Regions from separate parts of the Paenibacillus sp. FSL H3-0302 genome, predicted to be linked through region 2. Evidence: a T-box and tRNA genes for the amino acid it is inferred to sense, from the RefSeq annotation. Region 2 holds a T-box; the other holds one or more tRNA genes.
What was found. A T-box is a leader RNA that pairs with one kind of tRNA and senses whether it is charged. The one in region 2 lies ahead of pheS (phenylalanine--tRNA ligase subunit alpha), so its partner is inferred to be a tRNA-Phe.
Positions count from the first base shown of each region.

Region 1: it encodes a tRNA-Phe, which carries the amino acid that the T-box ahead of pheS (phenylalanine--tRNA ligase subunit alpha) is inferred to sense. The anticodon was not compared.

Region 1 is NZ_CP150284.1:6,008,898-6,024,531, reverse strand. Features, by position in the region: gene MHH50_RS26745 (DUF4097 family beta strand repeat-containing protein) at 6-1,907, shown strand; gene perR (peroxide-responsive transcriptional repressor PerR) at 2,034-2,465, shown strand; gene MHH50_RS26735 (glycosyl hydrolase family 18 protein) at 2,677-4,398, shown strand; gene MHH50_RS26730 (DUF2614 family zinc ribbon-containing protein) at 4,516-4,881, opposite strand; gene MHH50_RS26725 (nucleotidyltransferase-like protein) at 5,009-5,887, shown strand; rRNA gene MHH50_RS26720 (16S ribosomal RNA) at 6,313-7,870, shown strand; rRNA gene MHH50_RS26715 (23S ribosomal RNA) at 8,133-11,058, shown strand; tRNA gene MHH50_RS26710 (tRNA-Asn) at 11,119-11,194, shown strand; tRNA gene MHH50_RS26705 (tRNA-Ser) at 11,198-11,290, shown strand; tRNA gene MHH50_RS26700 (tRNA-Glu) at 11,309-11,383, shown strand; tRNA gene MHH50_RS26695 (tRNA-Val) at 11,439-11,514, shown strand; tRNA gene MHH50_RS26690 (tRNA-Met) at 11,532-11,608, shown strand; tRNA gene MHH50_RS26685 (tRNA-Asp) at 11,634-11,711, shown strand; tRNA gene MHH50_RS26680 (tRNA-Phe) at 11,722-11,797, shown strand; tRNA gene MHH50_RS26675 (tRNA-Thr) at 11,826-11,901, shown strand; tRNA gene MHH50_RS26670 (tRNA-Tyr) at 11,907-11,992, shown strand; tRNA gene MHH50_RS26665 (tRNA-Trp) at 11,999-12,072, shown strand; tRNA gene MHH50_RS26660 (tRNA-His) at 12,096-12,171, shown strand; tRNA gene MHH50_RS26655 (tRNA-His) at 12,215-12,290, shown strand; tRNA gene MHH50_RS26650 (tRNA-Gln) at 12,310-12,384, shown strand; tRNA gene MHH50_RS26645 (tRNA-Gly) at 12,391-12,465, shown strand; tRNA gene MHH50_RS26640 (tRNA-Cys) at 12,475-12,548, shown strand; tRNA gene MHH50_RS26635 (tRNA-Leu) at 12,563-12,641, shown strand; gene MHH50_RS26630 (AraC family transcriptional regulator) at 12,778-13,533, opposite strand; gene MHH50_RS26625 (BMP family ABC transporter substrate-binding protein) at 13,861-15,000, shown strand; gene MHH50_RS26620 (ABC transporter ATP-binding protein) at 15,118-15,634, shown strand, end outside.
Region 2 is NZ_CP150284.1:1,913,760-1,929,393, forward strand. Features, by position in the region: gene ptsP (phosphoenolpyruvate--protein phosphotransferase) at 1-1,089, shown strand, start outside; gene pulA (type I pullulanase) at 1,470-3,857, shown strand; gene MHH50_RS08365 (sensor domain-containing diguanylate cyclase) at 3,920-5,533, opposite strand; gene MHH50_RS08370 (ABC transporter permease) at 5,948-7,120, opposite strand; gene MHH50_RS08375 (ABC transporter ATP-binding protein) at 7,117-7,815, opposite strand; gene MHH50_RS08380 (efflux RND transporter periplasmic adaptor subunit) at 7,812-9,272, opposite strand; gene MHH50_RS08385 (hypothetical protein) at 9,297-11,858, opposite strand; T-box leader at 12,124-12,410, shown strand; gene pheS (phenylalanine--tRNA ligase subunit alpha) at 12,471-13,505, shown strand; gene pheT (phenylalanine--tRNA ligase subunit beta) at 13,624-15,634, shown strand, end outside.

The sequences.
Region 1 (15,634 bases), 2.8 Mb from region 2:
CCAAAATGAAACATGACTCTGCAATGCTCCCAGAGCAGGAAGAACTGCAAGGTTCTGTTGATATAGAGACTAAGGAAAATGAGATACAGAAGAGGATTATTCCTCCGCGTCCGAAGCGGCGCCACCGCAAACGTAAATTTATTGCTGGACTGCTGGCAGCACTCATCCCTGGGACGGGGCATTTGTATTTTGGACTTCTCCGAAAAGGGATCACCTTCATCTTTCTAATTCTTTTGGATATCTCAGCTTTATTGTATTTCTCATCCATCGGGATGCAGATCAATGTTCCACTGCTTATTTTACTTGCGCTCATTATTCCAGTGATCTATTTTTATAACGTGTATGACGTATTGCAATCAGCGGACAGGCTTCTTCGCTTCCCAGAGGATCATGATCTTGCTATTTCTGTGACCAAAGCAAACGAGGCTCCTAAACGTCGTAGTATCGTCAGCGAGCCTGGGATATCCTTTGGACTCTTATTGCTCTTAGGGGGCGCCCTGCTTATTCTGTTCCGGCAGAAACCAACATGGCTCCAGTTCTTTATTGAACATTATGCCGAAATGGCCGTGTCTGTCATTTTAGTATGCGGTGGCTTATTTATAGGAGCTAGAGAAATTGCCAGAGCAGTTGTGCAGCGTAAAGACAATGAACCTCGCAAGCGGCGCGTGGGAAGATATACGGCTTCTGTATTACTGATAGCTATTTCTGTTCCTTTGTTTTTGGATTGGAGAGAGGGAACTGACTATATGCTTCTGCTCTTGAAGTGGTGGCCAGTCATCCCGGTGTTATGGGGGATTGAGTTCCTGCTGATGTTTATCTTCTCTAACCGTTCAGCCAAGGGAACCAGAATCAGATTGGATTTACGTGGGCTTTTATCTGCTATATTGCTAGCTGCGAGTGTATTTATTGTTGCAGAGCAAGAACATTATTTATATCTATGGAAAAATGTCAGTCTAAACCTGACGGCAGCAGCAGTGGACTATGGTGAGGCTAAAGGCAGCAAATATCAGAAAGCCCCGCTAATTGTTCCGGTGGAATTAAATACAGCAAAAATATCTATTGATAGTATTAATGGTGATATTTTATTACACCGTGCTCCGGTGGATGATATTCAAATTACAACGACAGTTTGGGTAGATCAGTTGGATGGGCCGATGGCTGAAGCTATATCAGAACAGTCCTTTGTGGACGTTGTTGAAGGGCCCAACATAAAAATCACCTCGAATAGCAAGGCCTATGGAGAATCCGGTAAACGCCAGCCACGCATGGATTTAGATATTTACTTGCCGGAGGATCGCCGCTTTAATCTCGATGTTCGCACTATGAATGGCGGGATCACGTTGCAGAATGTAGAAGCCATTGAAGACATTTCTCTGGAAACGGGGAATGGAGAGCTGATCCTTCATCGTATCTTTGGTAATGTTAAGGGAAAAACACTGAATGGAGCTGTCCGTGCCAGATCTGTTCAAGGCAGCGTTGATTTAACAACGAGCGGAGGCAATATGAATGCTTGGGATGTTACCGGTGCTTTGAAATTATCGACGGCTGTCGGCAATATTAGTGCGGTCGGAAATAGCAATGATATCGATATTACTACCAAAAACGGTAATTTAGAGGTGGATGGAGCCAGATCCAAGCTACATGCCGAATCTCTAAATGGTACCATTGATGTTCGCTCTTCTGATGTCGCTGGAGATTGGGACATTTATAGCGCAGTTGGTGACATTCAATTGTATTTACCGATGTTAAGCAACTATACAGTGAATGGATCCAGTGGATATGGTGATATTACTTCAGATTTGCCTGAACTTACAATTGATAAGAAAAAAGTATCAGGTGAAGTGGGGACCGGCGAGTTCAAGCTTCATGTTGAAGGAAATAGCAATCTAAATGTTAGGAAATATTGAAAAAAGTAATTTTTCTTATATAATAATAAATATAATGTATAGACTTCGTTGACAATATTGAAAAATCGGTCTTACAATCTTAAGAAGTATTTCTTTTATTTTTAAATTCAAAAGGCGGTGACAGTAATGGGGAGTGGAGTACAACATGCACTGGAACAATTAAAGACAACAGGTGTCCGTATAACGCCCCAGCGTCATGCGATTCTTACGTATTTGATGGAAGCAATGAATCATCCTACAGCTGACGATATATACCGGGCGCTAGAGCCGAAATTTCCGAGCATGAGCGTAGCAACTGTATATAATAATCTCAAGATGTTTATGGAAGCCGGCATGGTTCGCGAGTTGACCTACGGGGATAGTTCCAGTCGTTTTGATGCCAATGTATCTGATCATTATCATGTCATCTGTCAGCTATGCGGTAAGATTGAAGATTTTAGTTATCCTTCGCTTCATGATGTAGAGATACATGCAGAGCAGGAAACGGGCTTCAAAATTACGGGTTTGCGTATGGAATTGCATGGAGTTTGCAAATGTTGCAGAGAGAAGCAACAATAAGACAGAATACTACTGTACTTAAGGGCGTATAGCCAAGCTACACAATAAACGTGTGAAATCCGAAAGCGGAGGACTCACGTTTTTATTTTTTTTCAAAATAACAAAATATAGTGAAAATGACTAACTTATACTGGTTATCCGGAACCAAGTGGATGTTATAATCGTATTGTTAGACTTAACTTAAAATCATCTAATATTTGGAGGATATATTTTGGACAGAAGATATAGACAGAAACGCGTCAAAAAGCGCGGAGGTCTTTTCCGACGCTTTTTTGGACTTTTGCTCATTGCGGCAGCAGCTTATTGGGTTGTGTTTTTTGTATTGCCAAATCGCCAGCACATCGATCCAGACTGGAAAGGCCTAGAACATCCTATCTTCGTAAAAGGAGAGCTAACAGGATATTCCGCCTCAGGGACCGGTGATAGCATGCTTTTACCTCTACCATTACTGCAGGAACATGTGGACTCATCTATTCGTTATGAAGAAAAGACTAAATCGGTCATCCTATCAACGGAAAGTGAACTTCTATATATGCAAGAGGATAAAACCGATGCTAGTCTGAACAATCGTCCGCTGCAGCTGCGGCTGGCACCTGAAGTTAAGGAGAAGATAACTTATCTTCCTGCGGATGTTTTAGAAGACCTGTATGGGTTTGAGATTCAAGAGGATACGACTACCGGGGCTGTGCTGTTAATGACAGCAGGGGAGACTGTACCGCTGGGGAAAGTGAAAGGTGAAGCAGGTGATAAGACAGTCGCTCTTCGCAGCGAAGCGTCGATTCACGCACCCATCGTGGCCGATATGTCCCCAGGTGCCATCGTGAGTATTTGGAATAAGGAAAATGAGGACTGGCTGTATGTGCAGTTAAGCAGCGGTTATGCGGGTTATACCAAGGCCAGTGATATTATCTCAGACGGTCAAAAGACAGTGGAACCCAAAAGCACCACTCCCTCACGGGCAGAACGAAGCTGGAAAGGGAAGTCAGTGAATTTGTATTGGGAAGCTGTTTATCAACGCAAACCTGACCCAAGTACATTCGGTGAGCTTCCGGGCGTTAACGTGGCTAGCCCGACTTGGTTCAGTATCATAGATGGTGACGGGAATGTGCGCAGTCAGGCTGATAGTGCGTATGTGCAGTGGGCCCATGAGCGCGGTTTGGAAGTATGGGGGCTGCTCAGCAATAGCTTTGAACCAGACATAACCACTGAGGCATTGTCGAGCTATGAGAAGCGGATGAACGCGATCGTACAGATCCTCGAGTATTCAGATTTATACAAGCTGGATGGAATTAATATTGACTTTGAGAATGTATATACGAAAGACGGGGAGAATGTTACACAATTTATGCGAGAGCTAAAACCTATGGCTCAAGCCAAAAACTTAATCGTCTCCATAGACGTAACCCCTAAATCCAACAGTGAGATGTGGTCAGCATTCCTTGATCGTAGGGCTCTTAATTCAGTAGTTGATTATCTTATTGTTATGGCTTATGACGAGCATTGGGCTGCTAGTCCTGTAGCGGGCTCTGTTGCGTCTCTGCCGTGGGTAGAAAGCTCGTTAAGCCGGATTATAGAGGAAGACGATGTGCCGCCTGAGAAGCTGATTCTAGGGATTCCACTGTATACTAGAATCTGGACTGAGGCCCAGGTGGATGGCAAGACCAAAGTAAGCTCTAAATCGGTTAGTATGAATGCCGTTGAAAAAATTATTAAAGAGAAGAAGCTGACCCCAACCTTTGATAAGGCAGCAGGGCAGAATTACGTTGAGTATAAGGAGGATGGCGCTCTTAAAAAAATATGGATCGAAGACAAAGTTTCTTTAAAAGCTAGAGTTGAGCTTGCTAAGTCTTTAGGGCTTGGTGGCATCGGTTCATGGAATCGCAGCTTTAGTAATCCGTCTGCGTGGGAGGCATTACAAGGGATTCATAAGTAATTATTATTTCATTCATAATAAACAAAGGGGCTCCCAATATAGGGGCCCCTTTGTTGTATTAAGCAAATGTTTGATTGCATTATAAATCGCTAGTAATAAGCTTCTGTAAGATGTGTTTTATTGATTAAGCTGCTGACTCTTAAGTTGTTCCGCAGTAATATTGGCCTCAGCTGGATCCATAGTAAGGATGGTATGGCAGAACATACAGCGGTCTGTTTTGCCCAGCATTTTGGTCAGCTTGTGACATTCAGGGCATTCCAGTTGGACTGCGCTAGTTGACAGCATCCCAGCCCAGAAATAGATTGCAAGACTTGCCATCATTGAGATTAAACCGATTACAAGACCGATTCCAGCGAATACTTTTCCGGTTGAGCCCCAAAACACGATGCCCGCTGTACCCAAAACCATAAGTCCCATTCCGAGCATTGTGAGCAGTAATCCCCATGTGCGAAAAGCGTTGATCTTAGCCGTTTTAAACTTCATGAGTGTTTGCTCCTAACTAAATATAGTTGGGTTGTCCAGAAGGAACTGTCTTTCATATGTAGAATAATAATTATAACTGAATTATAACTGACTGGACGCAAAATCGCCAAATTTAATGGAGGGAAGCATGGAATTGTCCAATGTAACTTTGTTGAGTGGAGAAACGTTTGATGAGAATGTTTTAGGAGCGGTCGTTTTGCGGCAGAATGGGGATATTCCGTTTCAAAGCGCACTTCTTCAAGATTTTGATATGGTAGTGTTAGTATTGCATGAAGAACAGGATAGAGAGCATATTGTTCGCCATACCATTGCCGGTGACCAACGGACCCAGTCAGTCCATATCGGCCTTTTTGCTTTGGAGCAGGCTGTTATGGCAGGGGATAATAACGAACTTCTTATCAGTTTGATGAGGGGGGAAGTGATCTGGGACCCCAAGGGAATACTCGAGGAAATGCGCCGCGAGATATTACAATTTGAAGGACCGATTAAGGAACGGGTCGCATTTATGGAGTTTGCTCGCTTTTTGCATATGTATGTGAAATCCAAGCGCTATATAGAGGCTGGCTTTATTATGGATGCTTACAACTGTGTATTGATAGCCTTATATCATTGGGCAAGAATAGAAGTGAGTGAAGTGGGTGCTTTCCCCGAGCCAGCTATTTGGGAGCAGGTTAAAAGCATGAATACCTCCGTTCATAAACTTTATGAGGAGTTAACGGTCAGTACTGAGACCTTAGAGCAACGTGTGGAGCTTGTGCTTCTTGCATGTGAATTTGGGATTATGTCCAAAATGACGGACTGTTGTCTATTGCTCTTTAATATTTTGAATAGCCGTAAGGAAGCATGGAGCATTAAAGAATTACTGCAGCATTCAGGTCTGAGTCAATTAGAGTCTGAACTACCCCTTGTTTTACGAAAGCTGGTTTCTCGTTCGCTAATCCGAGAGATTACATCTTGGGCTGATGTTCACGAGGGAGAAGGGCATGCGATCCGCTATACATTATAGAGATGAATTAGATACAGCAGAAGATGTTTAATTATAGAGAGATGAGCAAGGATAGGGAGAGGCTGAGCACTCTCTTTTTGTTTGTTTACTAATATGAAACGCTCATATTTATTCAGAAAAATTAATGGTTGACTCTTTCCTTGTTCATGTGTTAAATTATAACTCGTCCCTCTGACACAGAGATGTGCTTTCGAAAACATTCGAAAGACAACCAAAAAAAGAAATTAAAAAAAAGGTTGACTAAAACGAGGACGCTGTGATATATTATAAAGGTCGCTGCTGAACAACGCATCGACGAAATGAACAGCTTGATCTTTGAAAACTGAACAACGAGTGAGTAGGAAATCACGTAAGTGAAATCCAAAATTAGAGAATTAATTTTCTCGTCAGATGTTTCAAAATGAGCATATCGCTCTTTTCAATACTAATTGGAGAGTTTGATCCTGGCTCAGGACGAACGCTGGCGGCGTGCCTAATACATGCAAGTCGAGCGGAGTTACTTTGAAAGCTTGCTTTCAAAGTAACTTAGCGGCGGACGGGTGAGTAACACGTAGGCAACCTGCCCTTCAGACTGGGATAACTACCGGAAACGGTAGCTAATACCGGATAATTTCTTTTTTCTCCTGAGAGAAGAATGAAAGACGGAGCAATCTGTCACTGAGGGATGGGCCTGCGGCGCATTAGCTAGTTGGTGGGGTAACGGCCCACCAAGGCGACGATGCGTAGCCGACCTGAGAGGGTGAACGGCCACACTGGGACTGAGACACGGCCCAGACTCCTACGGGAGGCAGCAGTAGGGAATCTTCCGCAATGGGCGAAAGCCTGACGGAGCAACGCCGCGTGAGTGATGAAGGTTTTCGGATCGTAAAGCTCTGTTGCCAGGGAAGAACGTCCGGTAGAGTAACTGCTACCGGAGTGACGGTACCTGAGAAGAAAGCCCCGGCTAACTACGTGCCAGCAGCCGCGGTAATACGTAGGGGGCAAGCGTTGTCCGGAATTATTGGGCGTAAAGCGCGCGCAGGCGGCTATTTAAGTCTGGTGTTTAAACCTTGGGCTCAACCTGAGGTCGCACTGGAAACTGGGTGGCTTGAGTACAGAAGAGGAAAGTGGAATTCCACGTGTAGCGGTGAAATGCGTAGATATGTGGAGGAACACCAGTGGCGAAGGCGACTTTCTGGGCTGTAACTGACGCTGAGGCGCGAAAGCGTGGGGAGCAAACAGGATTAGATACCCTGGTAGTCCACGCCGTAAACGATGAGTGCTAGGTGTTAGGGGTTTCGATACCCTTGGTGCCGAAGTTAACACAGTAAGCACTCCGCCTGGGGAGTACGGTCGCAAGACTGAAACTCAAAGGAATTGACGGGGACCCGCACAAGCAGTGGAGTATGTGGTTTAATTCGAAGCAACGCGAAGAACCTTACCAGGTCTTGACATCCCTCTGAATCTGCTAGAGATAGCAGCGGCCTTCGGGACAGAGGAGACAGGTGGTGCATGGTTGTCGTCAGCTCGTGTCGTGAGATGTTGGGTTAAGTCCCGCAACGAGCGCAACCCTTAACTTTAGTTGCCAGCAGGTAATGCTGGGCACTCTAGAGTGACTGCCGGTGACAAACCGGAGGAAGGTGGGGATGACGTCAAATCATCATGCCCCTTATGACCTGGGCTACACACGTACTACAATGGCCGGTACAACGGGAAGCGAAGCCGCGAGGTGGAGCCAATCCCATCAAAGCCGGTCTCAGTTCGGATTGCAGGCTGCAACTCGCCTGCATGAAGTCGGAATTGCTAGTAATCGCGGATCAGCATGCCGCGGTGAATACGTTCCCGGGTCTTGTACACACCGCCCGTCACACCACGAGAGTTTACAACACCCGAAGTCGGTGGGGTAACCCGCAAGGGAGCCAGCCGCCGAAGGTGGGGTAGATGATTGGGGTGAAGTCGTAACAAGGTAGCCGTATCGGAAGGTGCGGCTGGATCACCTCCTTTCTATGGAGAATCGTTCTCTGCAATGAGAACATTCAAATCGGAAGCTAAGCTTCCAAAACTCAGGTTTAGGCCTGTTACTCACTCGTTGCTCAGTTTTGAGAGTTTAAGCTCTCAAGTAAGACTTGATCCTTGAAAACTGGATACCGAAACGAATTTGCGTTTTAGAACATCTTTTAGCAACTTGTGCAAACAAGTAAATGTTATTAGTGAGATGATTCCAAAGAGAATGTCATCGTATGATATTTTCCTGCGGAAAAATCAAGGTTAAGCTAATAAGAGCACACGGAGGATGCCTAGGCGCCAGGAGCCGACGAAGGACGTGGCGAACAACGAAACTGCCTCGGGGAGCTGTAAGCAAGCTTTGATCCGGGGGTGTCCGAATGGGGAAACCCAGCTGTGGTAATTCGCAGTTACTCATTTCTGAATACATAGGAAATGTAGAGGCAGACCAGGGGAACTGAAACATCTAAGTACCCTGAGGAAGAGAAAACAATAGTGATTCCGTCAGTAGCGGCGAGCGAACGCGGAACAGCCTAAACCTAAGAGCTTGCTCTTAGGGGTTGTGGGACGTCTCACATGGAGTTACAAAGGAATATGGTAGGTGAAGAGGTCTGGAAAGGCCCGCGATAGAGGTAAAAGCCCTGTAACCTAAACTGTGTTCTCTCCGAGACGGATCCCGAGTAGTGCGGGGCACGTGAAACCCCGTATGAATCCAGCAGGACCATCTGCTAAGGCTAAATACTACCTGGCGACCGATAGTGAAACAGTACCGTGAGGGAAAGGTGAAAAGCACCCCGGAAGGGGAGTGAAATAGAACCTGAAACCGTGTGCTTACAAAAAGTCAGAGCCCTATTAATGGGTGATGGCGTGCCTTTTGTAGAATGAACCGGCGAGTTACGTTTAACATGCAAGGTTAAGCCGAGAAGGTGGAGCCGCAGCGAAAGCGAGTCTGAATAGGGCGAATTAGTATGTGGACGTAGACCCGAAACCGTGTGATCTACCCCTGTCCAGGGTGAAGGTGCGGTAACACGCACTGGAGGCCCGAACCCACGTACGTTGAAAAGTGCGGGGATGAGGTGGGGGTAGCGGAGAAATTCCAATCGAACTCGGAGATAGCTGGTTCTCCCCGAAATAGCTTTAGGGCTAGCCTCGGTATAAGAGTAGTGGAGGTAGAGCACTGATTGGGTGCGGGGTCCGCAAGGATTACCAAGCTCAGTCAAACTCCGAATGCCATATACTTATTGCCGGGAGTCAGACAGTGAGTGCTAAGATCCATTGTCAAAAGGGAAACAGCCCAGACCATCAGCTAAGGTCCCCAAGTGTGTGTTAAGTGGGAAAGGATGTGGAGTTGCACAGACAACCAGGATGTTGGCTTAGAAGCAGCCACCATTGAAAGAGTGCGTAATAGCTCACTGGTCGAGTGACTCTGCGCCGAAAATGTAACGGGGCTAAACACACCACCGAAGCTATGGCTAGATGCTTTGCATCTGGGGTAGGGGAGCGTTGTGTAGGGGTTGAAGGTGTACTGAAAAGAGCGCTGGACACTACACAAGTGAGAATGCCGGTATGAGTAACGAAAAGATCAGTGAGAATCTGATCCGCCGAAAGCCCAAGGTTTCCTGAGGAAGGCTCGTCCGCTCAGGGTAAGTCGGGACCTAAGGCGAGGCCGAAAGGCGTAGTCGAAGGACAACAGTTTGAAATTACTGTACCACCGTAATCCGCTATGAGCGATGGGGTGACGCAGGAGGGTAGTGACGCGGACTGATGGATGTCCGTCTAAGCAGTGAGGCTGATGTGTAGGCAAATCCGCACATCGATAAGGCTGGGCTGTGATGGGGAGCGAAAATTGTAGTAGCGAAGGTCATGATCTCACACTGCCAAGAAAAGCCTCTAGCCAGGAGAAGGTGCCCGTACCGCAAACCGACACAGGTAGGCGAGAAGAGAATTCTAAGGCGCGCGGAAGAACTCTCGTTAAGGAACTCGGCAAAATGACCCCGTAACTTCGGGAGAAGGGGTGCCCCGGTAGTGTGAATAGCACGAGGGGGCCGCAGTGAAAAGGCCCAAGCGACTGTTTAGCAAAAACACAGGTCTGTGCGAAGCCGCAAGGCGAAGTATACGGGCTGACGCCTGCCCGGTGCTGGAAGGTTAAGGGGAGTGGTTAGGGGTAACCCGAAGCTATGAACCGAAGCCCCAGTAAACGGCGGCCGTAACTATAACGGTCCTAAGGTAGCGAAATTCCTTGTCAGGTAAATTCTGACCCGCACGAATGGCGTAACGACTTGGGCGCTGTCTCAACGAGAGATCCGGTGAAATTTTAATACCTGTGAAGATGCAGGTTACCCGCGACAAGACGGAAAGACCCCATGGAGCTTTACTGCAGCTTGATATTGAATTTGGGTACGATCTGTACAGGATAGGTGGGAGCCGTAGAAATCGGAGCGCAAGCTTCGGTGGAGGCGCCGTTGGGATACCACCCTGATCGTATCTAGGTTCTAACCTAGTACCCTTACCGGGTACGGGGACCGTGTCAGGCGGGCAGTTTGACTGGGGCGGTCGCCTCCTAAAGAGTAACGGAGGCGTTCCAAGGTTCCCTCAGAATGGTTGGAAATCATTCGCAGAGTGCAAAGGCATAAGGGAGCTTGACTGCGAGACCTACAAGTCGAGCAGGGACGAAAGTCGGACTTAGTGATCCGGTGGTACCGCATGGAAGGGCCATCGCTCAACGGATAAAAGCTACCCTGGGGATAACAGGCTTATCTCCCCCAAGAGTCCACATCGACGGGGAGGTTTGGCACCTCGATGTCGGCTCATCGCATCCTGGGGCTGAAGTAGGTCCCAAGGGTTGGGCTGTTCGCCCATTAAAGCGGTACGCGAGCTGGGTTCAGAACGTCGTGAGACAGTTCGGTCCCTATCTGTCGTGGGCGCAGGAAATTTGAGAGGAGCTGTCCTTAGTACGAGAGGACCGGGATGGACGTACCGCTGGTGCACCAGTTGTTCCGCCAGGAGCATGGCTGGGTAGCTACGTACGGACGGGATAAGCGCTGAAAGCATCTAAGCGTGAAGCCCCCCTCAAGATGAGATTTCCCAATTAGTAAGACCCCTTGAAGACGACGAGGTAGATAGGTTGGAGGTGGAAGTGCAGCAATGCATGGAGCTGACCAATACTAATCGGTCGAGGGCTTATCCTATACGTAGAATGCAGATTTGTTTCGGATTCAGTTTTCAGGCATCAAGCCTGGTATGAATATTCCCTGATAGCTCAGTTGGTAGAGCACTCGACTGTTAATCGAGTTGTCACAGGTTCGAGTCCTGTTCGGGGAGCCATATGGAGAGGTGTCCGAGTTTGGCCGAAGGAGCACGATTGGAAATCGTGTAGGCGCCACAAGCGTCTCGAGGGTTCGAATCCCTCTCTCTCCGCCACAAATTTTTAATTAGTATGGCCCGTTGGTCAAGGGGTTAAGACACCTCCCTTTCACGGAGGTAACATGGGTTCGAATCCCATACGGGTCACCAAATTTTTACTTGATTTATCCTAGTGGACTTTGGTACAATAACAATTGTTGTTTATGGAGGCTTAGCTCAGCTGGGAGAGCATCTGCCTTACAAGCAGAGGGTCGGGGGTTCGATCCCCTCAGCCTCCACCATAACACTTTCTTACTGACGCGGGGTGGAGCAGCCCGGTAGCTCGTCGGGCTCATAACCCGAAGGCCGCAGGTTCAAATCCTGCCCCCGCAACCAATTAACTTAAGCAATTATATCTTTTGGAACCGTGGTGTAGTTGGCCTAACATGCCTGCCTGTCACGCAGGAGATCGCGGGTTCGAATCCCGTCGGTTCCGCCATTTTCATCATGGCTCGGTAGCTCAGTCGGTAGAGCAGAGGACTGAAAATCCTCGTGTCGGCGGTTCGATTCCGTCCCGAGCCACCATTTATCATCACAAAAGAATGAGTGCCATGCCGGTGTAGCTCAATTGGTAGAGCAACTGACTTGTAATCAGTAGGTTGGGGGTTCAAGTCCTCTCGCCGGCACCATCCTTGGAGGATTAGCGAAGTGGCCAAACGCATCAGACTGTAAATCTGCTCACGTGAGTGTTCGGTGGTTCGAATCCATCATCCTCCACCAGTTTTTAGGGGCATAGTTTAAAGGTAGAACAACGGTCTCCAAAACCGTTGGTGTGGGTTCAATTCCTGCTGCCCCTGCCAAGTTCTTTCTAAAGTTTAATATGGCGGCCGTGGCGAAGGGGTTAACGCACCGGATTGTGGTTCCGGCATTCGTGGGTTCGAGACCCATCGGCCGCCCCATTTACTTTAAAATGAATAATGGCAACAATATCAACTTAATATGGCGACTGTGGCGAAGGGGTTAACGCACCGGATTGTGGTTCCGGCATTCGTGGGTTCGAGACCCATCAGTCGCCCCATTTTACTTTAAAATGTTATTGGGGATTAGCCAAGCGGTAAGGCAACGGACTTTGACTCCGTCACTCATAGGTTCGAATCCTATATCCCCAGCCATTTTATGCGGACGTGGCTCAGCGGTAGAGCATCGCCTTGCCAAGGCGAGGGTCGCGGGTTCGATTCCCGTCGTCCGCTCCAAGTTTTCATGGCGCCATAGCCAAGTGGTAAGGCAAAGCTCTGCAAAAGCTTTATCCCCAGTTCAAATCTGGGTGGCGCCTCCATTTAGTTCATATGTGCCGGCGTGGCGGAATGGCAGACGCGCTCGACTCAAAATCGAGTGGGAAACCGTGGAGGTTCGAGTCCTCTCGCCGGTATCTTAAAAAGGTTTGTAAGAATGCTTTTATAAGCAATCTTACAAACCTTTTTTCTTTATGTCCTTGGGTTTACAGCAGTAAGCCGTTGAATAGAGAGTTTCTCTATTTCAACGGCTTTTTTTAATCTGATTAGTGATTAACCTGATTGATTATTAATGCGGAATGCTCGCGGGGTAAGACCTATTTCTCGTTTAAACATATTGCAGAATTGGGCATCGTTCACAAAACCTGCAGCAGCAGATACTTCAGAGATTTGCATCTGAGTATGACGTAATAGAGACTTTGCATAATCCAGGCGTTTTAACAGCAAATACCGCAGGGGTGAAGACCCGAAACGTTCTTTAAATAGATGGCGAAAACGATCGTAACTATATCCGGACATTTCTGATAGTGTTTCGACGGACAATTTATGGCGATAATGCTCATTCATATAATTAAGGACATATTGTACTCGATCTTCTGTTGGGGATTGATATCCAGAGGCACTAAGAAGCCTCATAAGATGGACGGTAATCTCGCTCATTTGTAGGTTTAGAAGCTCAGAGAATCCGTCTTGCTTGCGTGTAAACTCTGCTTTCATTCGCAGCAGGATTTGAAGAACGGTCTGATCTTTATCATCTTCATATACGCCGAGCAGATTACTCATATTAGGGTGTTCCGAGTGGAAGCCTACAAATAATACATTTGCATCCTCACGGTGGTGCTCGTCATGTTTATGATTGGGTGGCACAAGCGCGAAAGAAGAGGAGCGAAAATGGTAACTTCGTGGGCCAACATTGGTTGTCCCTACCCCCTGTAAATAATAGACTAGTTCGTAGCATTCATGCTGGTGTGGAGGGATATAAGTATTTAGCTCATGTGTGGCACTTACAATATATAGAACACGATCCATGATGATCCTCCAATACTTATGTTTTAGCCGAATCGTACAAAACAATGACCGAAATCATATAATTATTTTTAATAATATTTGTTATGATCGTATCAATAAATCCGAAAGTTCGCAACCTGACTGGCCATCTCGTTCGGAAATAAAGCGGATTATTAATAATAATGGTATTTTTATTGCTATTTTTGAGCCTAAACGTTAAATTTATTACTTTTAATGATACTTTATTTGGAAAAAAGAGAATTTCCATTTGAACCGTGAATTATACAATGGGTGAAGATGGGATTCTGCGGATTACTAACCAACTAAAATTAGGGGTGGAATAGAGTAATGAATAAAAAAGTTCTTTCTTTGTTGTTATTAATGGTGATGGTTCTGGTCACAGCATGTGGGAATAACACGTCCAATAACGGTTCTTCTGCGAATACTGGATCAAACGCTGCTGAGGGTGGAGAAACAGGTGCAGGGGATAAACTCAAGGTTGTATTGCTGATTCCGGGGACACTTGGGGATAAATCATTTTTTGATTCCGCTAATAACGGCTTGCAAAAGGTTAAGGATGAACTTGGTGCAGAAACAAAGGTTGTTGAAATGGGCGTTGATAAAACGAAATGGGAGCCTACATTTAACGATATCGCTTCCGAGGATTGGGATGTAATTATTTCTGGCGGTTCTGAAATTACAGAGATGTTTAATGCAACGGCAGAATTGTATCCAGACAAAAAATTCATTAATTATGATACCGACATCGATGAAGCACCAGATAACATGTACAACATGTCTTATGCGACAAATGAAGTATCTTTCTTGGCAGGTGCAGTAGCAGCATTAGCTACACAATCGGATATGCCGAATGCTACCCCTGAGAATGTGATTGGGTTTGTGGGCGGTATGGATATTCCGGGGATTAATGCTTTCTTGGTCGGTTACATTCAAGGTGCTCAGTACGTTGATCCTGATGTAAAAGTGGCTGTGTCGTACGCTGGTGATTTTGTTAACCCGGCAAAAGGTAAGGAGCTGTCTCTAATTCAATATAACTCCGGTGTGGATGTTATTTTTAACGTGGCTGGGGGTACAGGTCTTGGGATCTTTGACGCAGCTAAAGAGAAGAAAAAATATGCAATCGGTGTAGACTCCGATCAGGCAATGTTGATTAACGATACAGATAGTGAAAAAGCAAATCTAATCGTTACTTCATCTATTAAAAAGATTGATACGGCTATTCTAGGTGCAGTGAAGAGATTGCAAGAGGGTACGCTAGAAATGGGCAAACGTGATGTAATGAGCTTTGTAGATGATGGTGTAGGTATTGCTGAGAATGATATTTATAAAAATGTATTCCCGGCTGATCTTCAGGCCAAGGTTGAAGAAGTGAAGCAAAAGCTGATCAATAAAGAAATTAAAGTGGATAATGCGATGGGGATGGAAACCGCAGAGGTAGAAGCTATTCGTAACGCAGTTAAGCCTTAAGCTTTAAATCTTAAGATCAGCTCTATAGAGATAAACCTACAGTTGGAGATTCTTCTAGTCAGGGGAATTCCAGCTGTATATTTTTGCAGACCTCCAAGTTGAAAGGCGTTGAGACCTATGTACACAGCTCTGCTGGAAATGCGGGGAATTACCAAGGTATATCCCAATGGCGTCGTTGCAAATAAAGACGTGCATTTTTCTTTACGTGAGGGAGAAATACATGCGATTGCAGGTGAGAACGGTGCAGGTAAATCGACTTTAATGAAGATTATGTTCGGCATGGAAGAGCCAAGTGAAGGCGAGATCTATATCAAGGGTGAAAAAGTAAAGCTGCAATCCGCTCAGGACGCCATTGATAGAGGCATCGGCATGGTCCACCAGCATTTCATGTTGGTACCTTCTTTTACGGTGGCAGAGAATATGGTGCTGGGTATGGAGCCGCGCAGAGGAGTTGGCATTAATTATGCCGAGGCTGTGCGCATGACGGAAGAGACCGCAAGGAAATACAATCTGGCCGTGGATCCAAAGGCAAAAGTAGAGGATCTTACAGTTGGGATGAAGCAAAAGGTTGAGATTCTTAAGGCGCTGCTGCGTGGTGCGAAAATTCTGGTGCTTGATGAGCCAACTGCGGTGT
Region 2 (15,634 bases):
CTGTCAGAAGTGAATTCTGGCGATTTGGTGATTGTCGATGGTCTGAACGGAGACGTTCTGATCAATCCAAGCGAAGCTGAAGTGGCAGAGTACACTCGCAAGCAGGAAGCTTACGATTTGCAAATCGCAGAATGGAAGAAACTTCGCGACGAACCTACAGTATCAGCAGACGGTAAACATGTTGAACTAGCTGCCAATATTGGTACACCAAATGATGTGAATGGTGTCATTGAGAATGGTGGCGAAGGTGTAGGTCTGTACCGCACTGAGTTCCTTTACATGGGTCGCGATAAGCTGCCTTCTGAGGAAATTCAATATAACGCCTACCGTACTGTACTTGAGAACATGAAGGGTAAGCCGGTAGTCGTACGTACCCTGGATATCGGTGGCGATAAAGAGCTGCCTTATCTTGACCTTCCGAAGGAAATGAATCCTTTCCTTGGTTTCCGTGCGATCCGTCTTTGCCTGGATCGTCAGGATATTTTCCGTACTCAATTACGCGCATTACTAAGAGCAAGTGTTCACGGGGATCTTCGCATTATGTTCCCTATGATAGCTACGCTTGGTGAATTCCGTGCTGCACGTGATCTTTTGCTCGAAGAGAAAGCTAAGCTTCGGGAAGAAGGTAAGGAAGTATCAGACAACATTCAGCTTGGCATAATGGTTGAGATTCCATCAACTGCTGTACTGGCTGACCAGTTTGCTAAGGAAGTTGATTTCTTCAGTATCGGTACGAATGATCTTATTCAATATACAATGGCTGCGGACCGTATGAATGAACAGGTATCTTACCTGTATCAGCCTTACAATCCAGCCATCCTGCGTTTGGTCAAAAATGTAATTGATGCAGCCCATGCAGAAGGTAAATGGACGGGGATGTGTGGTGAAATGGCTGGTGACGCAACAGCTATTCCGCTGCTACTGGGTCTTGGTCTCGACGAATTCAGCATGAGTGCAACTTCCATTTTGCCAGCGCGTAGTCAAATATCTAAATTGTCGGCTGCCGACATGAAGGATTTGGCTGCAAAAGCGTTGCAGCTTGGCACGGCTGAAGAAGTCGCTGCGCTTGTTCAAAGTATCGCTAAGTAACTTTTTACGCATGCATTAATCCGCTTTAGCGTTCTACTGTTTTTCCAACTACTATTGCCGACTTCCGATGGCTGGAGGTCGGCTTTTTTATGTTTTTTAACCTATAATTTTCTATAATTCGACCTCATTTACTGTTCACTGTTTATTTTCTTTATTGCGCAGATGTCTATACCGATAGTATTAGTAATGAGCATAAAGTCGATAAGGAACCCAAACCTATAAATATGTCGTACATATAATAGTAAGGATCCATAGAAAGTTTATACTCCATTTGCTGACTTGCAGCGCTGTGCAAGTATTAATATGAAATAAATTGGTAATATATGGACTTATAAGCAACCCCACAGGTTAGGTGGGGAGCCATAGGATGGTGTTAATTCATGAGTAAAAATTATATAAATGCAGAATTGATGATGGAAGTCTACGAGGGCAAGGATTTAGGCTTGACGTATTCAACGGAGTACAGTGTATTTAAAGTCTGGGCACCTACGGCACTTGCTGTGTCCCTTGTACTGTACGAAACAGGTGGGCATCAACTGAATACTGAGTCACCAAAGAGTGCTATGGACAATGGTCGTATTGTATATATGCAGCGTAGTAATGGTGGAGTCTGGCAGACCAAGTTATCAGGTGATCTAAAAGGGAAATATTATATGTACCGTGCTGTTTTTGCAGATGGCAATGTGACGGAAGCAGTAGATCCTTATGCAACAGCGGTATCTGCAAATGGTTTAAGATCAGCAATCGTTAATTTGCAGGATACGAATCCAGAACATTGGGATCAGGATGTAGCGCCTCCGTTACAGCATCCTGCCGACGCAGTGATTTATGAACTGCATGTTCGTGACTTCTCCTCACATGAGAGCTCAGGTATGCATTATAAGGGTAAATTCAAAGCATTTACCGAATTTGGATTAAAGGATTCGGCAGGAAATACAGTGGGGATTGATCATCTGGCTGAATTAGGGATTACCCATGTACATCTGATGCCGGTATTTGATTTTCAGACCGTGGATGAGCTGAAGGTGGTCAATCGGGGTTCCTCCATAGCTAATGTGGACTACAATTGGGGGTATGATCCCCAGCATTATAATGTACCTGAAGGATCTTACAGCACCGATCCTGCCAATCCTGGCTTGCGGATTCGTGAATTTAAAGAGATGGTGCAGGCCATACACAGCCGCGGGATCGCGGTAATTATGGATGTCGTTTACAACCATACGTATGCTGTGGAGAACGGCCCCTTTGAGCCGCTTGTCCCAGATTATTTCTATCGCCGCGATTTTACGGGACGTTTGTCGAATGGCTCCGGGGTTGGCAATGAGCTGGCTACAGAACGTCCGATGGTCCGTAAATTTATTAAGGACTCCTTATCTTATTGGGCTTCGGAATATCATATTGATGGTTTCCGGTTTGATCTAATGGGACTGATGGACAGTGTTACCATGCGGGAGATTACCGAAGAGCTTCGGCTAGAAGTGAATCCGAATCTGTTGCTTTACGGTGAACCTTGGACGGGTGGAGATTCTCCGCTGGCCACTAAAACGCTAAAAGGCGTACAACGGGGCAAGGGCTATGCTGTTTTCAACGATAACTTCCGTTCAGCGATCAAAGGGGATAGTGATGGTTTCGGAAGAGGGTTCGTGACAGGCGAATACGGCAAAGAAGGTGCTATTGCAGCCGGAATTAAAGGAGCAATTCATGAGTTTACGGACTCGCCTGTGGAATCGGTGAACTATGTAACTGCCCATGATAATTTGAATTTATGGGATAAGATGCTTATCGTTCAAGGAGGGAGCCAGGAAGCTGATTTTCCGGTAATAGCTAACATGGATAACGAAGATCTGGAAGAGGCAGTGGCCCTTGCCAATCCATACGTGAATGTAGATCAGGAGAATATTCTCGGTAATGAAACTGTACGTCGATCCTTGCTTGCTAACGGAATTATTCTGACCTCGCAGGGGATTCCTTTCCTGCATGCTGGAGATGAGCTCCTGCGCAGTAAATTTGGAGATCATAACAGCTACCGCAGCGGTGATGCGGTCAACTCGATCCGCTGGAATATGAAAAGCGCATTTAAGCCCGTATTTCAATATTATAAAGGCCTGATCGAGCTACGGCGCACACATCCGGCATTTCGTCTGCATGGCCGCCAGGAAATTGAACGCTCGTTAGAATTTCTGCGTTGTGATGGCGGAATAGTATCGTATCTGCTTAGAAGCCATGCAGGAGGCGATCTCTGGAACAATATTACCGTTGTCTTCAATGCTAATAATGACCGGATGTCGGTATCACTTCCTGAGGTTGCTGATAGTTGGAACGTAGTAGTAGACCATACCCGTGCCGGGATAGAAGCCATCCGCAGAATCGAAGGCAATGAGGTAGAAGTGGAAGGGTTGTCGATGATGGTCCTTTATGATGAATGTGGTGAGCCAGCCCCACGCTCTAAAATCATCGAAATACACTATGAACGCCCTGATCAGAATTACCAAGGCTGGAATCTTTGGGTTTGGGATACAGGAATCCAGGATGGACAATGCGATTTCCGTTATATGGAGAACGGGCGTGCAGTAGCCCGCATCGAAGTGCTGCCAGATACCCAAACTATCGGATATATTTTGCGGCTTAATGATTGGGAAGAAAAAGATGGAGACGGAGACCGTTTCATTGATTGTTCTACGAATGGAGAGTTAACCAAGGTCTTAGTTCGGGATCGTGATCAGGAGATTGACGAAATTTCAGAAGATCATCTTCGGTTAAGCAGTTAGAGGCCATACAAAAAAAAGCTGTTTCAGGGTTGATTTATCCTGAGACAGCTTTTTATTTGCTCTTATGGTTTTACAATGGTCTGGTTAGCTAACCCTTCGTCCACAAGCTCGTAGTAGAGATTGGCTTTATTGCCACCATGGTCTTTAGAGCGATACATCGCCAAATCGGCGGCACGCAGCAGTTCATTAATACTGCTTCCGTGTTCAGGAAATAAAGCGACTCCGATGCTCGCGGAGGTGTGGAAGCTGGACCCGTTATCAACAGACCAAGACTTGTTGAACAGTTTAAGTAACCGCTGCAGTGTTTCTTCAAGCATCTCTGGAGAAGTGAATCGATGCAGTACAACTGCGAACTCATCTCCGCCGATCCGGAAGGCCTGACCTATTCCTTTAACCGTATGCTGAAGTTCACGGGAGAGCAGCTGAAGAAATTCGTCTCCAGCCAGATGGCCTAAGGTATCATTTAGCTGCTTGAATCTATCACAGTCCAGCAGGGCAAGCGCAATATTTTGCCTCCGTCCTTCGGGTTGGGTGATAAGGTTCTCCATATACATTTTGAAATGAGCCCTGTTGGGAATCGCTGTTAAATGGTCATAGAAAGCTAGCTTATGTAGTCGTTCTTCGTATTGTTTTCGCTGGGTAATTTCCCGAGATAACAGCATAAATTGTGCTGGGAATTTACGGCTGCCGAGAACAGGTGACACCTTAGTTTCAAGCCATACCCATTGGCCTTCTGCTCCGCGCATGCGCAGTTCAGAAATGCGCGGAGTTCCCTGAACAACACTTTTTAATTTAGCCCAGGCAATTTCCGGTTCACGTATGTAGTTGGATAACGGATCTCCTTTTTTAGGCACATAACCTAGAATACTGGAGTGTGAGGGAGAAGCATATAGAATCAACCCGTTGGGATCCGTCAAAATAATGAAATCAGACATAGTTTCACCGATAAGCTGATAAAGTGTTTGTTCTTCCAGCATTTCATTCTGGAGCCAGATGATTTTGCGTCCAAGGTAAATAATAACTAAGAGAAACACAAATAAGAGGAGTGAATAAAGAGAGAACAAAGCGCTTTTTTTATCCTCAAAACCATCCGTTACTTGCAAGGCGTAGTTGCCAATCAAGTCCTCTGCTTGATCGAGATGTGCCCTAGCTTCATTGAATTGCGAGTTTAGGGTGAGTGTAGAATATGAATCTGGGTTCCAGCTGCTCTTCGTCCGTTCTGTTATTAGCGTATACCCTGAATTTTTCCATTTGATAATGGTAGTTTCGAAGGAGCTGAGCTCGTTTTTTAATTCGGAAAGGATAATTCCACTTTGTTTCATATCACTGTAAGGGTTTTTTATAGCGTTGATATTTGATCTTGCTACACTTATTCGTTCCTCCGCTTGAAGATTATTATCTATAAACTCCTTAGTGAACTGTTCACCTTCTGCGGCTGTTAGGTTTGGACCCATTGCGATTTGCAAGGCTACAGCGGCTTGATGCAGATCACGATCCGCGCTCAGTATGAGCTTAGAGTTCTGATATATATCATCATAAAGAGAATCTGACAATCTATTAATCGTGTAATTTAAATAGAGTAGCGAGGCGACGCTGATCCCAACCAGAAGGACGGAGATTGCAGCGAAGACATAGAATAGTTTGCGTGTTACCTTGAACTCAAAGAATCCTGCCACAGTCATCTTCTCCCTGTATAAGATGATTAAGAAAATCTATTGCTGCTTAAGTAGAACCTGCAGAACGCAATCTATGGTCAGGCGTAATTTAATTCATTCACTGATGTTTGAAGGTGCTTTTGGGATAAAAGAGGTGTTGTATACATAGTGGGAAAACATAGGAAAGTGTACGTGTGAGTAAATGGTAGTTTCTAGTATATCAAGTATATAGGACGTGCTGCTTATAGAGCAATCTTTACTCAGATAATAATCAAAAAGACAAAATTTAAAGTTTAGTGTATGGGCCTATTGAATTATCTATATTCAAACCGATGGTTCCTATTACCCAACTCGATCATAAATGATACCTTTTACAGCTGCTGAAAAAAAACTGCCCTTAGTCATCTTAATGACTATAGGACAGCTAATCATTCATTATTCGTTACGCAGTGCGTGAATGGGGCGAAGTCGTGCGGCTTTGTTCGCAGGCATCATTCCAAAAATCACACCGATGAGTAAGGAGAAAATAAAAGAGATCAGTACCATATCCCAAGCAATCGAAACTGTAAGTGCTGAGTATTTACCCAGCAGCCAACTGCCCGCGACACCAATGCCAACCCCGAGCACCCCACCCAAACCGCTGAGCACGATGGATTCAATCATGAATTGAGCGAGGATATCGAATTTTTTGGCACCAATTGCTTTACGGATACCAATCTCACGTGTTCTTTCATTGACAGATACGATCATGATGTTCATGATTCCGATGCCGCCGACAAAAAGTGAGATGCCTGCTATGCCTGCAAGCGCCATGGAAAGTGTATCTGTTGTGGAATTGACAGTTTCCAGCATTTCCTGAGAATCAAACACACTAAAAGCATTATCCGCATAATTGAATTTAGCATCAAGCGTACTTTCCAGTTTTTCTTTTGCAGCTGCTACAGTATCTGCTGAAGTTGTCTTAATGGTGATGGAACGGACGCCTTTACTTTTTAATTGGCGTTCTGCAGTGCTTATAGGAATTAGTATGATATCGTCGTTGGAACCACTTAGACTGGAGCCTTTTGTTTCTAAAAGCCCAACGATTTTATAGCTAATCCCGTTTAACTGGACCTTCTGCCCTACAGGATTATCTGTACCGAATAAATCTTCGGCCGTACCTGAACCGATCAACGCTACCTTTTGCCGGTATTCGTTATCAATATCAAGCAAGAAGCGGCCCGCCTGTACATGAAAATCCTTAACCTCCTCATAAGAGGGGGTGATTCCTTCTACAGTTACACTAACGTTGTCCGTTTTGTTCTTGGCTGTAGCATTGCCGCTGATCACAGGAGCTACATTTGCTATACCCTCTATATCCCCTAGAGCAAGGGCTTCCTCATAGGTGAGAGAGGTAGTCGCCCCACGGCCAGTAATGTTTACAGTGAGTTGGTTTGTGCCTAGTCCGTTTAGCTGCTCTGTGATCTGTGAAGTAGTTCCTTGTCCAACAGAAACAAGAATGATGACCGAAGAGACTCCAATAATAATCCCAAGCATCGTTAAAAACGCTCTAACCTTACTGCTGTTGATGCTCTTCAGGGCCATTCTCATGCTTTGGTACAATTTCACCCCGCATTCCTCCGATCTTCCACGAGGTTGCCATCCTGAATACGAATAATCCGCTCCGCTTGTTTAGCTATTTCCAGATCATGTGTGATAAGGATGATGGTATGCCCTTGCTTATTCAACTCACGTATCATTTGCATGACTTCCTGCCCCGTTCGCGTATCCAGTGCCCCGGTTGGTTCATCGGCGAGTAGAATAGGGGGAGATCCCGCCATAGCCCGGGCAATCGCTACCCGCTGTTGCTGTCCTCCCGAAAGCTCAGAAGGGCGGTGATGCATCCGATCCTCCAGCCCTACTTTAATGAGTGCTTCCTGTGCTAGTTGTCTTCTTTCCCGATGGGAGAGGCCACGATAAATCAATGGCAGCTCCACATTTTCAATGGCTGACAGCTTGGGGAGCAGGTTGAAATTTTGAAAGATAAAGCCGATCTTCTCATTGCGGATCGTTGCGAGCTTATTGTCGGATAACTTGCGAACCTCTTGTCCATCTAGAAGATAACTTCCTTCATCGGAGATATCGAGGCAACCAAGCATATTCATGAGTGTTGATTTACCAGAACCGGAGGGACCAATAATAGCTACGAACTCCCCCAGATCAATTGTAAAGGAAAGGCTATTTAAGACCGTCATGGTTTCTCCGGCCATTGTGTAGCCGTGGGACATGTCGTGAACTTCGATCAGAGGTGCTGAAGCACTCATCTGCCGCCACCTCCGCCACCACCTGGTGCGCTGCCCATACCACCAGCGCCACCTCCGGTGAAGCCGCCACCCCCACTAAAGCCACTGCCGCCGAAGCCAGCGCCACCCATACCGCCCATACCACCTCTAGTTTCCGTTTCCGTGCTGGTTGTTCCGGTTTTCGTAGAGATTACGGTAGGGATGATCACCTGGTCCCCTTCATGGAGTCCGCTGACAATTTCAATGCTGCTCTCATCATGGAGACCCACTTCGACAGTGACCATCTGTCCTGAGCTATTGCCGCGATTTCTTCCACCGGCAGCGCCGCTGCGAGCGTCAGGAGCCCCGCTGGGCATAGCGCCGCCGCGAGCATCAGGAGCCCCGATGGGCATAGCGTCGCCGCGAGCGTCAGGAGCCCCGCTGGGCATAGCGCCGTCGCGAGCGTCAGGAGCCCCGCTGGGCATAGCGCCGTCGCGAGCGTCAGGGGCACCGCTAGGCATTGGTACTTGGCCCTCGCCAGCAGTTTTGGAAGTTGTGACTGAACCCGCTGCTAGAGGAATAGAAACTGTGTATTTTCCGTTTCTTTCTTGTACAGCTTCAATAGGTACTGTTAATACATCCTTTTTCTCAGCAGTGGTTACTGAAACTTCCGCAGACATTCCAACAAGAGCACCTTCGGAGCTTGTTAGACCTATGGTAACATCGAAGAGGGAGACACCGTTTGAGGCGGTGCCCTCATTAGCTATTTTCGTAACCGTGCCCTTGAATTCCGTATCAGGCAGAGCATCCAATGAAATAGTGGCAGGCATCCCTAGCTTTACAGTAGGAATATCAAGCTCATCCACCTGCACAACTACACTTAAATTAGCATAATCGGTAATGTCGATGAGTTCAGAGCCGTCCATGGCTTTTTCACCGCTTGCAATATTAACTGTCGTTACAGTTCCGTCAATAGGAGCCGTTAACGGATCAGGAGGAAGCATATCTTCTTGGACAGAAGCTATTTTTTCCTGTTGCGCCGAAATGTCGGTTTTGGCCTTTTCAATCGAACGTTTGGCATTTGCCAGCTCATCTTCTGCTGCACCTGATACGGCCAGCTTCTTATATTGCTCCTGCTTGTCCTCAAGATCGGTCTCAAGTGAGGCAAGTGAAGTTTGCTCCTGCTTGAGATTGTCACTCAGATCATTGCCTTCAAAGGTAATCAAAGTCTGGCCTTTTTTCACGAGATCGCCCTCTTTGACAAGAACCTCAGCTACGGTCCCGCTGTCCTTCGTTTTTACTTTACCAGTTTCTGTAGCAATCACGGAGCCGGCTCCGGATACACTAACTACGATATCGCCCTTTGTAACGGTAGCTGTATTAACAGGCGCTTCAGCGGCTTGACTGTTCTTATCAGGTAACAATGTATAAACCAGCATTCCTGCTGTGGCTACAACTACTACTCCAAGAGTCCAGAACACTATTTTTTTCTTCTTCATTTCTATCCTCCATAGCTCATCATATTAATTGCCGGATGTATTGCTGGTGTCTGGATCTGTACCAGAAGTAGAGTTGCTGTTCGAAGTCGTTGATGCCGCCTGATAAGTGACAACATAGGTTTGTGTTCCCAGCAGATTTCGATGGCCTTGGAATTCGTCGTATAGATTCAACCGGATTGCGCCGCCACCCAGTGTTTTGTACAGGCTGCTTGTGAAGGTTGTGGTGTACGACTTGAAGTTACCTAATTGTAGATCTGTGCCAAGCGTTAATGTTTTTTCCATGCTTTGTCCTAAGGGGTCAATCAGCTCCAACACCAGTTTGTGCTCATAGGTGCCTGATTCATAAAGCGTGCTGGCTGACATGTTGTAGGTTAGTGCAGTGCTGAGCGTATCTTTACCAGCGGTGACGGTGGCGACTGCATTTGTAACGGATAGAGTATAAGGAAACATTTCCACGTTCAAAAGATTGCCTTTGGGCTCCACCCCCAACTGGTTCAGTCCAAGCGATACCGTATTGATGTAACCCGACGATTGACCGCCAGGAGCGGTAAGCTTGCCTTCAGAAACACCCTCCCCGATGTAAAGGACAAGGTTCGCTGGATCTATACCGAGAGGGAGCTTACTCCAGAGGGTGACCAGACTTTTTCCGTTAGGACTGGTGGAGGTTTTGGACTGGGTGACTTCGGCTTCATAATATTGATTGTCTTGTGTTTTGTAATAGGCTACGAGCTGAGCCTGTTCGGATTTACGCGATTCCTCACTGTTCATTTCTAGTTCTGTGTACAAGAGATTTGAATCTGTACCTGGGTACACGAGGGTCCGGCGTACAAGTAATTCCGCTTTTTTACCTTCAAGCTCAAGATGGAAAGAATTTTCAGCTGCAACACTCTGTACCCGGCTGTCCAGTTGGGTAGTACTTAGAGAAAGGAAGTTAAGCTTACTTTCACCTGAAGTTTCTTGCAGGGTGATTTTTAATTGATTGAAAGTATAGCTATAAGGAACATTGGCTACGACATACACAGCAGCCGATTCATTTGGACCGAGGATGGTTTGCGTACTTTCTGAGACAACCTGGGAAGTGCTGCTGATGTCACTTTCTCCAGCTTTGACGACACTTGTAAGCGCAGGAAGCTGAACAGAGGTTGATTTAGTGTTGCGGATGTTGATTTTAGCTACGATCTGGTCTTTGTCGGACCAAGGGAGTCTTTGAATGTTTGCAATTTTGACAACAAATGTACCGTGACTGTTCTCAATGGGGTATTCCGTGTCCTGCCAATTGTTAGTTTGCAGCGTGTAAGGGATCTGATAATAGGCGGTAGGAAAAATGATCTTGCCTTCAGCAGCCGGCTCAGTCATTTGCAGCTGCAATGTTCCTTGATTGAGTGTGAGTGGTACATCTGCGCTGAGTTCAATAATCTTTTCTTCAAGCGGTTTCAATGTTAGGCTGGTAAAATCCTTCGTATCTACCGGAAAGCTATACCCTTCAGCGGCTTTAATAGCAAGTTCATAGGCAGGCACATTCACCGCTTTGTTGCCGCTATTTTTGATGCGGAACTGTAGTGTCCACTTTGCGTTGCCATTGTCAGCATAGACGTTAGCCGTTTTCAGCTGTGTTTCGACTGTATTATTGCTGATTGTAAGCTTCTTCGTGACATTGCTGGCTACGACAAGATCCGGTGTTGTTGCAGCGGGGAGATTGTAGGCGACAACCGGCAACGCTATTTTTAATGAGGCATCTTCTCCGGCAAATTGCAGCGCCATGTTGTCTGTCTTCATATAAGAAGGGATTTCCGTCAAATAGTAGATCGTCTTCTTTTCCTGAGGCTGTACTTTATAGCTGGTGCTGGTGTCATCAAGTGCGAGTTCAAATACAGATCCTCCAGCGGAAGCGAGGTATCCTTTAAGTCCAGTATCACTGAGCACCTTGGTTCCTTGATTAGTGAAGCTAACACCAACCTTGGCATAGACCTTACCGTTATATTTATAAATTTGCAGGCTCTCTGCCTTGGTGGTTACAGGGAGATTGTTTAGGGTGATCTTTTTACTCTGCCCTCTGGCGACAGCTTGTGAATATCCTGTGGGTACGGTGAAGTTCCCTAGCTTTTTTTGATAATCGGTGGTGTTGAAGTCCCATCCGTACAATGAAATTTTGACCCCGTTTAAAGAGGTGGATTTGCCGATGTTTACATAGTAGGTGATAGATTGACTGCTTTTCGCGGCAATGGATTTGATGGTTGCACTGCTGGTAATAGGGCTTCCTTGAATAACTGTACCGCCGCTAGTAGTTACTTTGGAGAAAAAGTCCACCAGATTGAGGCTAGCGTTGCTTCCATTAGAGTAGCTGAGTGTGTATGTAAGAATATTTCCGCCATCCTGAGTTAATAAGCTGACATCCGTCAGCTTTGCGCTGATGTTAGTCTTCAAGGCTATGGAGCCTAGTTTATCCAGAGCGGATACGGAAGCTGTTGTTGCTATTTTGGTGGATGTAGTCCCGGCCCAAGCGGTATGAGCTCCATACGCTGCAGATTGGCTAAGTACAGCTGTGCTTAGCAGCACCGCGGCTACTTTTATTCTCCGTACATGCATTTGATTTCCTCCCAATAGGATAGTTAATAGTCTGCGAAGGTGCACCCGAGTGGATAAGCAAGCCTTCCTAGTAATGGAAATTATCAAGCTCCGCTGAATGTTAGCTGAAAAAAAGTTGGAAAAATGGCTCTGAAGCTTAAAGCCAGCTTAAAAGAAGATAAAAATTAGCCTAATTTTGTCCAGCTTGTCAAAACGACAGATTTTGCATATAATAAAGAGACATATCTCTTGTAGTAAAGAGATACCTGACAATTAGCATGAATTGTGAAATGCAGTGATGGAGAAGAGTACACAGTGCCTGACTTACAGGGAGGAGACGCCGCGGATTGAGAGCGTTTCTAAGAAGCAGAGCTGTCGAAGTTCACTCCGGAGCAGTTCCCTGAATTCCTTAAGTTGTCTAATAGGGAAGGGTAGGGGATACCGGTCACAGACCGTTATTTCTGTATAAAGTGAGATAGGTATCTGCTCCAGCCAAAAGAGGGAATGAAGCTCTTAAGGGGAACAGATCAGCTTGTCTAACAAGGGTGGTACCACGGTCTTTTCGTCCCTTACCGGGAGGAAAGGCCTTTTTTTGTTGAACTAGACAATGATTGAAGGGGGCTGTACACGGCCATGAAAGAGAAGTTGGAAGCATTGAAGGTTGAAGCGCTGGCTAAGCTGCAGGAGGTTATGGATCCGCAGGTACTAAATGATCTAAGAGTGAAGTATCTCGGTAAAAAAGGTGAGCTTACAGAGGTTCTGCGCGGTATGGGAGGACTTAGTGCTGAGGAACGTCCGGTAATCGGGCAAGTAGCGAATCAAGTTCGCAGTGCTATTGAGGAGATTATCGGCGCGAAGCAGGAGGCTTTTCAAGAGCAGGAAACCCAGCAACGTCTGCAGGCTGAAAAAGTAGACGTAACCTTACCGGGTCGCCGTATGCAGCAAGGGGGCATTCACCCGCTTAGCAGAGTCGTACAGGAGATTGAGGATATTTTTATCGGCATGGGCTACCGTGTAGCTGAAGGTCCGGAAGTAGAGACCGATTATTATAACTTTGAAGCTCTAAATCTGCCTAAGAATCACCCGGCACGTGATATGCAGGATTCTTTCTATTTAACGGATGACCTGTTAATGCGCACACAAACCTCGCCGGTACAGATTCGTACTATGCAGGCTATGAACGGTGAAGCTCCGGTAAAAATCATCTGCCCGGGTAAAGTATTCCGCCGTGATGATGATGATGCAACGCATTCCTTCCAGTTCCACCAAATCGAAGGTTTGGTCATTGGAAGTAACATTCGAATGAGTGATCTGAAGGGCACCCTGCAACAATTTGTGCAGGAGATGTTTGGACCGAATACAGGCATTCGTCTTCGTCCGAGCTTTTTCCCATTCACTGAGCCAAGTGTTGAAGTAGATGTAAGCTGCTTCAAATGTGGCGGCGATGGCTGCAGACTATGCAAGCAAAGCGGATGGTTAGAAATCCTTGGCGCAGGTATGGTGCATCCAAATGTACTGAAAATGGGTGGCTATGATCCTGCTGAGTACAGCGGCTTCGCTTTCGGAATGGGTGTAGAGCGGATTGCGATGCTTAAATACGGCATCGATGACATCCGACATTTCTATAGTAATGACATGAGTTTTGTGAAGCAATTCAAGGGCGTTTAGTTTTTGTGGGCGCGTTGGCTGATAGTGGCGGAGAATGGCTTTGGAGTGTTCTCCCACAGGAAGCAGCGCGAACGACAGTGAAATAAATACATCTGAAACATAAAGGAAGTGAGCGGATATGAAAGTATCAACCGGATGGTTGGCTGATTATACATCGATTGAAGGAGTAACCGCCGAACAGCTAGCGGAGAAGATTACCGCTGCCGGCATTGAGATTGACGGCGTAGAGCGCCGCAATAAAGGCATTTCCGGCATCGTAACCGGCTATGTGAAATCAAAGGAAAAACATCCTGATGCAGACAAGCTGAACGTATGTATCGTGGATGTGGGCCAAGATGAGGAGCTACAAATCGTTTGCGGCGCAAAAAATGTAGCTGCAGGTCAAACTGTACCTGTAGCAATGGTTGGCGCTAAGCTGCCAGGACTGGATATCAAAAAAGCCAAGCTGCGCGGTGTCCTGTCGCAAGGAATGATCTGCTCGGCCAAAGAATTGGGACTGAATGATAAATTGCTTCCAAAAGAGCAACAAGAAGGTATTCTTGTGCTGCCTGAAGGGACAGAGATTGGTCAGGATATTTCCAAGGTCCTCGGCTTAGATGACGAGATTCTGGAATTCGATCTGACTCCGAACCGTTCAGATTGCCTCAGCATGATTGGTGCTGCTTATGAAGTAAGTGCAATTCTTGGGCGTGAAGTTAAATTACCTGATCCAAAAAGCGAAATGATTGAGATCAGTGGTCCTGCTGCGGATTCCATTTCCGTCAAGATTGAAGATGAAGAATACTGCAGCCATTATGCAGTTCGTTATATTGCAGGTGTTAAACCTGCACCATCACCGCTGTGGATTCAGAATCGTCTGATGGCTGCTGGGGTTCGTCCAATTAATAATATTGTGGACATTACCAATTATGTGATGCTGGAATATGGACAGCCGCTGCATGCTTTTGATGCAGATAAAGTACAAGGTGGAGAACTCGGCGTTCGTCTTGCCCATGAAGGTGAAGTTTTGGTTACACTTGACGGTCAAGAGCGTAAGCTAGAGCCGCAAATGCTCGTTATCGCTGATGGAGTAAAAGCTGTAGGTCTGGCCGGAGTAATGGGTGGACGGGATACAGAGGTTACTGCTGAGACGGTAAACCTTGTTCTGGAATCTGCTAAGTTTGATGGAGGAACGATTCGTAAAACCTCGCGTCAATTGGGACTTCGCTCTGAAGCCTCCCTTCGTTTCGAGAAGGAAGTGGATCCAAGTGCAGTTATTCCTGCATTGAACCGTGCAGCCGTACTGATTGCACGTTATGCTGGCGGATCGGTCCATGAAGGCATCGTGCAAGCAGGAACTGACGCTGTTCAAGAGAAGGTTCTCACCTTGTCCTTAGAGAAACTGAATCGTTATCTGGGAACGGATTTGTCCTTGTTGGAAGTGAAGACATTGTTTGGCCGTCTACATTTCAAATGTGGAGATACCGCACAAGGGCTGATTGAAGTTCAAGTCCCAACCAGACGTGGCGATATCAGCTATGATGTTGATCTTATTGAAGAAATTGCCCGCCTGTACGGGTATGACAATATTCCAACGACTCTAATTGAAGGAATTACAACGCCAGGAGCACTAACTCACAAGCAAGCGCTCCGTCGTGAACTGCGTCGCCTATTGTCACATGGCGGTTACCAAGAGGTGATGGGTTACTCCTTCATCCAGCCGCAACAAAGCACAATGTTCCCTGAGTTATCAGAAGGAGCAGTAGCGGTGAAGCTGGCTATGCCGATGAGTGAAGAACGCAGCGTACTGCGTACCAGCCTTCTACCACAACTCTTGGATATTGCCAGCTACAATACCAATCGTCGTCAAAGCGACTTGGCATTGTTTGAAATCGGCAACGTCTTCTTCACGGATGAAGAACAGTTGACTCGTCAGCCACGCGAACTGCCGGTGCTGGGGCTGCTGCTTAGCGGAAGCTTAACAGTGAAGCAATGGAATGTTTCGGCACAGCCTGTGGACTTCTTTGATTTGAAGGGTGCGTTGGAAACGGTATTTGCTCATTTAGGGCTGACCGATAAAATCGTCTATGTAGGAGATAGTCCAGAAGGATATCATCCTGGGCGTTCCGCGTCGGTATATTTACTCGGAA